2 regions of the Propioniciclava sp. MC1683 genome follow, and region 1 is predicted to be linked to the other one. Evidence: predicted binding sites of a transcription regulator. Region 1 holds the regulator's gene; the other holds the start of a gene.
What was found. The regulator HrcA, encoded in region 1, represses chaperone genes, less so after heat shock. The targets are predictions, from matches to a motif close to TTGGCACTCGNNNNNNNCGAGTGCCAA.
Positions count from the first base shown of each region.

Region 2: groES (co-chaperone GroES) is a predicted target of HrcA. The motif match lies at 2,608-2,634, and genes of this name have one in related genera.

Region 1 covers NZ_JACJFX010000004.1:61,798-66,207, forward strand. Annotated here, with positions in the region: gene H5397_RS03580 (16S rRNA (uracil(1498)-N(3))-methyltransferase) at 21-767, opposite strand; gene dnaJ (molecular chaperone DnaJ) at 811-1,995, opposite strand; gene hrcA (heat-inducible transcriptional repressor HrcA) at 2,015-3,040, opposite strand; gene H5397_RS03595 (MBL fold metallo-hydrolase) at 3,119-3,919, shown strand; gene H5397_RS03600 (inositol monophosphatase) at 3,929-4,410, opposite strand, start outside.
Region 2 covers NZ_JACJFX010000010.1:28,161-32,570, reverse strand. Annotated here, with positions in the region: gene galE (UDP-glucose 4-epimerase GalE) at 1-538, opposite strand, end outside; gene H5397_RS08455 (hypothetical protein) at 642-995, shown strand; gene H5397_RS08450 (hypothetical protein) at 992-1,381, shown strand; gene H5397_RS18825 (class I SAM-dependent methyltransferase) at 1,384-2,565, shown strand; gene groES (co-chaperone GroES) at 2,729-3,025, shown strand; gene groL (chaperonin GroEL) at 3,037-4,410, shown strand, end outside.

The DNA.
Region 1 (4,410 bases):
CTGGGGAGTGCTCCCCGGCCTCACTTGGGCTGGCTGACCCGCTTCTGGAAGGCCTGCAGCTGGGCCAGGGCCACCGTCCCGGCGGTCGAGGTGCGCAGGACGCCGTCGCTCAGCAGCAGCTGCCGGGCGCCGGCCGCCTCGAGGGTCGCGACCTCCTCGTCGGTCAGCCCGCCCTCGGGGCCGATGATGATCAGGACGTCGCCCTCCTCGGGCAGGTCGAAGTGACGCAGTGTCAGCTCGGCCCCCTCGTGGAGGATGAACGTGACCGCCATGGTCGGGATCAGCTCGACCAGCTCGCGCGTCGTCATCGCGGAGGTGATGATGGGCACGCGCAGGCGCCGGCTCTGCTTGGTGGCCTCGCGGGCGGTCGTCCGCCAGCGGCCCAGCTGCCGCTCCTCACGGTCGTGGGTCCACTTCACCACCGACCGGCTCGACTGCCACGGGATGATCCGGTCGATGCCGAGCTCGGTCAGCATCTCGACGGCCAGCTCGGCCCGGTCGCCCTTCGCGAGGGCCTGCACCGCGTGGTAGCGGATGGGGGCCTCGGGGCTGGTCAGCACCTCCGCCACCTCGAGGGTCACCGAGGCGCGGTCGGTCGCGGTGACCTCGCCACGCACGCCGGTCCCGGCGCCGTCGGCGACCATGATGGTCTCCCCCACCCGGATGCGGCGCACCGCAGCGGCGTGGCGTCCCTCGTCGCCGTCGACGGTCACGGTGTCGCCCACCTGCGGGGAGTGCAGGTCGGCCAGGAACAGGGCTTCGGTCATGTCTCCTCGGCTCGCTCGGGTGCTCGGCGGTGTGTCCTCGGCGTCAGTCCGCGAAGGCGTCCTTCAGGCGGCTGAAGAAGCCCTTGTTCGTGGCGCCGCGCGACACCGTCGCCGCGGGACGGGTCTCGCCGCGCGCCTCGGCCAGCTTGCGCAGGAGGTCGCGTTGGGTCTCGTCCAGCGACTGCGGTGTCTGCACCAACAGCGTAACGCCGAGGTCGCCGCGTCCGGCGCCACGCAGCCGCGGCACGCCGCGACCCGTCACGACCAGGCGCGTGCCCGACTGCGTCCCGGCCGGGACCTCCAGGCGCACGCGGGACTCCTCCTCGAGGGTGCCCTCGACGTCGGCCTCGAGCGTGTCGATCCAGACCTCGGTGCCCAGGGCCGCCGCCGTCATGGGTAGACGCGCCACCATCTCGAGGTTGTCGCCGTCGCGCTTGAAGACGTCGTGGTTGCTGACCGACAGCTCGACGTAGAGGTCGCCCGAGGGACCACCGCCGGGTCCGACCTCGCCCTGGCTGTCGAGGTGCACGCGGTTGCCGGTGCTCACGCCCGCGGGGATCTTGACGTTGATCGTCCGTGTGGAGCGCACCCTGCCCTCGCCGGAGCACTCGCCACAGGGGTGCGGGATCGTCGTGCCGTAGCCGCGGCAGGTGGGGCACGGCTGGACCGTGCGGATGTCGCCCAGGAACGAGCGCTGGACCGTCTGCACGTCGCCGGCGCCGTGGCAGGTACCGCACGTGACCGGCTCGGTGCCGTCGGCGGCACCCTTGCCCGTGCAGGTGGGGCAGATGACGGCGGTGTCGACGCGGATCGGCTTGGTCGTCCCGAACGCCGCCTCGGCCAGGGTCAGGTTGAGCCGCACGAGGGCGTCCTGCCCCTTGCGGACGCGGCTGCGCGGTCCCCGCGACCCCTGCGCGCCGAACATGGCGTCGAACAGTCCGCCGACGTCGAAACCGGCCGCCCCGCCCGGGCCGAACCCGCCGAAGCCGCCAGGGCCGAAGCCACCGCCGCCACGCATCGGGTCGCCGCCCAAGTCGTACATCTGCCGCTTCTTGTCGTCGGACAGCACGGCGTAGGCCTCGCCGATCTCCTTGAACTTCTCCGCCGAGGCGGGGTCGTCGGCCACGTCGGGGTGGTACTTCATCGCGAGCTTGCGGTACGCCTTCTTGACCTGCTCGGCAGTCGCGTCCCGGGGGACGCCCAGGACCTCGTAGTAGTCGCTCAACATGTTCCTTTGGTGTGCGGGATCAGGCTTCGGCGAGGAACCGGCCAACGTACCGTGCGACAGCGCGCACGGAGGCGATGGCCGAAGGGTAGTCCATACGGGTGGGGCCCACGATGCCCAGCGTGGCCCAGGCGCGCTCGTCGGTGCCGTAGCCCGACGCCACGACCGAGGTGGCCTGCAGCGGCGCGTAGGGGTTCTCGTGCCCGATCCGCACGGTCACGTCGGTGGGCGAGGTGGCCTCGCCCAGCAGGCGCAGCAGGACGACCTGCTCCTCCAGGGCCTCGAGCACCGGCTTGACGGTGGTCTCGAACTGGTCGCCGAACCGGGTCAGGTTGGGCACGCCGGCGACGGCGACGCGGGCGCCGGGGTCGTCGGTCACGATGTCGAGCAGGGCGGCCACGATCGTGGCCGCGAGGCCGGACGCCGCGGGCGGCAGCTGGTCGGTGAACGTGGCCAGCCGGTCGACGGCCTCGCGGGGCGTGGCCCCGACGAGCAGCTCGGCGAGCCGGCCCCGGACGAGCGCGAGGTCGTCGTCGTGCCGGTCGCCCTCGGGCGGGAGCACGACGAGGCGCTGCTCGACCGCACCGGTGGCGCTGACGCACATCACCAGGCCGCGGTCGGCGCCCAGGCGGAGCACCTCGACGTGGCGGATGACCATGCTCGACAGCACCGGGTACTGGACGATCGCGACCTGGCGGGTGATCTGCGCCAGCAGGGCCACCGTGCGGCGCACGACGTCGTCGACGTCGAGGGCACCGGCCATGAACTGGGTGATCGCGCGCTTCTCGGCCGAGGTCAGCGGCTTGACCGTGGACAGGCGGTCGACGAACAGGCGGTAGCCCTTGTCGGTGGGGATGCGCCCGGCCGAGGTGTGCGGCTGGGTGATGTAGCCCTCCTCCTCCAGCACCGCCATGTCGTTGCGCACGGTGGCCGGGGAGACGTTCAGGTTGTGCCGCTCGACGAGGGCCTTGGAGCCCACGGGCTCCTGGCTGGAGACGTAGTCGGTGACGATGGCGCGCAGGATGGCCAGCTTGCGGTCGTCCAGCACGCTCCACCTCCTTGGCACTCGACCTGACAGAGTGCCAGTCTACGCCATCGGGTCGGGCGCCCTCGCTAGGGTGGCCGGGTGGAGTACAGCCTGGGACCGTTCGTGCCCGTCGCCGACCGCGTGCACGTCGCGGTGGCCGAGCCCGAGGGGGTGAACGTCGGCCTCGTCGTGGGGTCGACCGGGGCCCTCCTCGTCGACACCGGCAGCTCCCCCGAGCAGGGCCGCGCCATCCGGGCCGCGGCCGAAGCCGTGGCCGGGGGCGTCCCCCTGACCCACGTCGTCGTCACGCACGCCCACTATGACCACGTCGGCGGCCTCGCCGCGTTCGGGGACCTGGTCACCCTCGGCCACGAGCACCTGGCCCGCGCCTGCGCGGAGGGCACCCCAGCGCCGTCGCGGACGATCGCGATGGCGTCCGCGGTCAACCTGGGCGACTGCCACGTCGAGCTGGCCCACTTCGGCCGCGGTCACACCGACCACGACGTGGTCGCCGTGGTGCCCGGGCGCAAGGTGGCCTTCCTCGGCGACCTGCTCGAGACCTCCGCCGAGCCGTCCGCCGGCACCGACTCGTGGCCCGGGGAGTGGGGCGCCTCCCTGGACTGGGTGGCCGGCATGCTGCCCCGCGACTGCGTGATCATCCCTGGGCACGGGCCGGCGCTGAACATGGACGGCGCCGGCACGCAGCGGGGCGAGATGCAGTGGCTGCACGAGCGCGCGCAGGCGCTGTACCACGCGGGCAGGGGTGCGGCCGGCGCGTGGGCTCCCGACTGGCCGTGGCCGCAGGAGCCGGCCGAGCAGTTCGTCGCGCAGGCGATCACCCGCATGCGCGAGGCCGGGCGGCCACGCCAGCGCCCGACGCTGCCGCTGATCAACCGCTGAGCGGGCCCCTCAGGGGGCGAGCCGGCGCGACGCCAGCTCCACGACCTCGGGCGAGGCCCCGACCGTCAGCATCCTCCCGGTGACCCCGGGCGCGTAGGCGCGCCCGTCGACGCACGCCGCCCCGCCCAGCTCGGTCACCATGAGCGTGCCCGCGAGGTGGTCCCAGGGGTGGATCGAGCGGTACGCCAGCCCGTGCAGCTCCCCGCGCGCGAGCGCCGGGTAGTCGATCGCGCACGAGCCGCGCGTCGGGCGCAGCCGCAGGCCGGGCGCCCGGGTGTGCCGCAGGCGCGGCCACACGGCGACCTCCCACGGGCCGGGCCCCGGGTCGAGCCGGGCCAGCGGCGTCCCGTTGCAGGTGACGCCGGCGCCGCGCTCGACGAGGTAGAGGGCGTCGTGGAGCGGCTGCCAGATCCAGCCGCGGGTGGCCTCCCCGCGCCGGACCTCGGCGACCATGACGCCGAAGTCGTGGGTGCCCGCGGCGAAGTTGCGGG
Region 2 (4,410 bases), on a different contig from region 1:
TCGGGTTGAAGTAGCGCAGCACCGCCACGCGCAGCTCGGGGTCGGCCGCCGAGGCGTCCTCCAGGATCTGCTCGATCATGTGCTTGGTGCGGCCGTAGGGGTTGGTGGCGCCGGTGGGGGCGTCCTCGACGAAGGGCGGCTCGGACAGCTCGCCGTACACGGTCGCCGAGCTCGAGAACACGATCTTGTGGCACGCGTGCCGGGCCATGACCTCGAGCAGGGTGATCGTGGACTCGAGGTTCTCGCGGTAGTACGTCAGCGGGATCTGCGTCGACTCGCCCACGGCCTTCCAGCCGGCGAAGTGGATCACGGCCTCGGGGGAGAAGCCGGCGAAGGCCTCCTCCAACGCAGCCTCGTCCCGCACGTTCGCCTCGACGAAGGACGCCTCGCGCCCGGCCAGCCCGGCCACCCGGCGCAGCGACTCCTCGGAGCTGTTGGACAGGTCGTCCACCACGAGCACCTCGTGGCCCTCGCGCAGGAGGGCGAGGGTGGTGTGGGAGCCGATGTAGCCGGCGCCGCCGGTGACGAGAACGCGCATCGCTGGTCCTTTCCTGGGTCGCCCCCCCAACGTTAGTCCTCCCGGGGAGTCCCCCGGGCGATGGCTTGCCGCCCCGCCGGAGCCCGGCGATAGGCTGCCGCCCATGAAGCCTCTGAAGTGGTTGCTCGGCCTGCTCGGCCTCGCCGCGCTCGTCGGCGCGGGCGTCTGGCTGTTCCGGTTCGGCTGGGACATGCAGGAGATCATCGGCGCCGCGCAGCGCTACGACAGCGCGCGCGTCATCGCCAACCCGGTCACGACGACCACCATGATCGCCGGCGTGGCGCTCGCGGGTGGCCTGCTGCTCGGCCTGGGCCTCGGCCTGCCGACGCGCACGCAGGGACAGGTCCGCCGCTCGACGCTCGACGAGGTCAACTCCGGCCGCAGCGCCGCGATCGCCAACAAGGCGGCCGAGCGCGGCGCCCTGCCCGAGGGCCCGGCCGACGGGACCCACCCGTGAGCCTCGGCGACGCCGACCGCATCTGCGTGACCACCTTCGCCGCCGACGGCACGGCCACCACGTCGTCGGAGTACGTCGTGCGGCTGGGCGAGGACACGGTCGGCATCTGGACCCCGCACAGCACCCCGTGGGTCGACCGGCTCGGCCACAGCCACGTGGTGTCGGTGCAGGCGGCGTCCGGCTCCGGCAAGGCCCTGCGTACCGAGCCGGTGTTCGAGGGCCGCGCCGAGCTCGTCACCGAGGGCGACCAGCTCGCCGAGGCGGCCACCGCGACCCGCGCGAAGTACGGCCTGGCCGCCGGCATCACCCGCGCGGTCGACTGGGCGTGGGAGGTCGCGGGCACCAAGTCGCCCGACGGCCTGGTCGTCATCCACATCGTCGGCTGAGCGTGGACGTCGCCACTGCCCGCTGGCTCGTCTCGGACGCCGCGGGCCCGGCCCTGCGCGCTGCCGCGGCCGAGGCCGACCCGGGATCGCTCGGTGCCGCCACCCGCCTGCGCGCGCTCGTGGAACCCGACCAAGCGGCGGCCGTCCTCGACCAGGTCGCCCTGCGCCGCCGCGCCGTCGCCAAGCTCGGGCCCCGCGCCGAAAACCTGTTCCTCACCGCCGACGGCCTCGAGCAGGCCACGCGCTGGCCGGTGGCCGCCCGCCGGGCTGCCCGGCTCGCCGCCACCGGGGCGACGCGCGTCGCCGACCTCGGGTGCGGCCTCGGCGTGGACGCGCTGGCGCTCCAGGACGCGGGCCTCCACGTCATCGCCGTCGAGCGCGACGAGGTCACCGCCGTGCTCGCGCAGGCCAACCTCGGCACCGAAGTGCTCGTCGGCGACGTCACCGATCTGTGGCCGCAGCTCGCGGCGTCCGACCCCGACTTGGCCGTGTTCGCCGACCCTGCCCGCCGCACCGGGGCCGGCCGCTCGTGGCGCGTGGAGGACCTCAGCCCGCCGTGGCCGTTCGTCGAGGCGCTGCTCGACGGCACCCGCCCCGCATGCGTGAAGCTCGGGCCGGGGGTGCCGCACAGCCTGATCGTCGACACGGTCGAGGCCGAGTGGGTCTCCGACGCCGGCAGCGTCGTCGAGTGCGCCCTGTGGGCCGGGCCGGGCGCCCGCCCGGGCCGCCGCGCCGCGATCGTCGACGGGGTCGAGCTCGCCGACACCGGCCGTCCGTCTGCCGGGGTGGGCGCTATCGAGGAGTACCTCTACGAACCCGACGGGGCGGTCGTCCGCGCCGGGCTCGTCGACGAGTTCGCCGGGCTGGTGAAGGCCCACCGCATCACCGACGGCATCGCCTACCTGAGTGCCCCGTGGGACATGCCGACCCCCTTCGCGACGGTCTTCGCCGTGCGCGAGGTGCTGCCGTTCGACGAGAAGGTGCTGCGCGCGTGGGTACGTGAGCGCGGCGTCGGTACTCTCGAGATCAAGAAGCGCGGCCTCGAGTTCGACCCCGCCGCCCTGCGCCGGCGACTCAGGCTCAGGGGCAGGGGGGTCGCGACGCTCGTGGTCACCCCCACCCGGGACGGGGCGCGCGTCCTCGTGTGCGGGCGGGCGGGGCAGGCGCAGTCCCTCCCGGATTAGCACTCGGGTTGAACGAGTGCCAACGCGTGGATAGAGTCTGTGTTGGCACTCGACCATCGAGTCTGCCAGCCCACGGCGGCACCGCGACGACGCCTGGGCGGCGCACATCGAACGAAACCGTGGGTCCCGCACCGGGGCCCCAACACGAAGAAAGGGCACCATCGTGACCGTCACGATCAAGCCGCTCGAGGACCGCGTCCTCGTCCAGCCCCTGGAGGCAGAGACCACCACCGCCTCGGGCCTGGTCATCCCCGACACCGCCAAGGAGAAGCCGCAGGAGGGCAAGGTCGTGGCGACCGGTCCCGGCCGCATCGACGACAACGGCAACCGCGTTCCGCTGGACGTCGCCGAGGGCGACGTCGTCATCTTCTCCAAGTACGGCGGCACCGAGGTCAAGTACGACGGCCAGGAGTACCTGCTCCTGAACGCTCGTGACATCCTCGCCGTCGTCTCCAAGTAAGGAAGTCATCCATGCCCAAGATCCTTCAGTTTGACGAGGAGGCGCGCCGCTCGCTCGAGCGTGGCGTCGACGCCCTCGCCAACGCCGTGAAGGTGACGCTCGGCCCGAAGGGCCGGTACGTGGTGCTCGACAAGAAGTGGGGCGCCCCGACGATCACCAACGACGGCGTGACCGTGGCCAAGGAGGTCGAGCTCAACGACCCCTACGAGAACCTCGGCGCACAGCTCGCCAAGGAGGTCGCCACCAAGACCAACGACGTCGCCGGTGACGGCACGACGACGGCGACGGTGCTCGCCCAGGCGCTGGTCCACGAGGGCCTGCGCGCCGTTGCGGCCGGCATCAACCCGGTCGGCATCAAGCGCGGCATCGAGAAGGCCGTGGACGCCCTCGGCGAGGAGCTCCACAAGGTCGCCCGCCAGGTCGACACCACCGCCGACATGGCCTCGGTCGCGACGATCTCCAGCCGTGACTCCGAGATCGGCGAGCTCATCGCCGACGCCTTCGACAAGGTCGGCAAGGACGGCGTCATCACCGTCGACGAGTCCAACACGCTGGGCACCGAGCTCGAGTTCACCGAGGGCATGCAGTTCGACAAGGGCTACCTGTCGCCGTACATGGTGACCGACCCTGAGCGCATGGAGGCCATCCTCGACGACCCGTACATCCTCATCCACTCGGGCAAGATCAGCTCGATGGCCGACCTCCTGCCGCTGCTGGAGAAGGTCATCGGCGCCGGCGGCCAGCTCTTCATCGTGGCCGAGGACGTCGACGGCGAGGCCCTGTCCACCCTCGTGGTGAACAAGATCCGCGGCACCTTCACCTCGGTGGCCGTCAAGGCCCCCGCCTTCGGCGACCGCCGCAAGGCCATGCTCGAGGACATCGCGATCCTCACCGGCGGCCAGGTCGTCGCCGCCGAGGTCGGCCTCAAGCTCGACCAGGTCGGCCTCGACGTGCTGGGCCGCGCCCGCCGCGTCGTGGTGACCAAGGACAACACCACCATCGTCGACGGCGCCGGCGAGGCGTCCGCGGTGGCGGGTCGCGTCGAGCAGCTGCGGGGCGAGATCTCCCGCACCGACTCCGACTGGGACCGCGAGAAGCTCCAGGAGCGGGTCGCGAAGCTGGCCGGTGGCGTGTGCGTGATCAAGGTCGGCGCTGCGACCGAGGTCGAGATGAAGGAGAAGAAGCACCGCATCGAGGACGCCGTGAGCGCCACCCGTGCGGCCATCGAGGAGGGCATCGTCGCCGGTGGCGGTTCCGCCCTCGTGCACGCCGCCTCGGTGCTCTCCGACGGCCTCGGCCTGACCGGTGACGAGCGAGTCGGCGTCCAGATCGTCGAGAAGGCCGTCGTCGAGCCGCTGCGCTGGATCGCGGAGAACGGTGGCGAG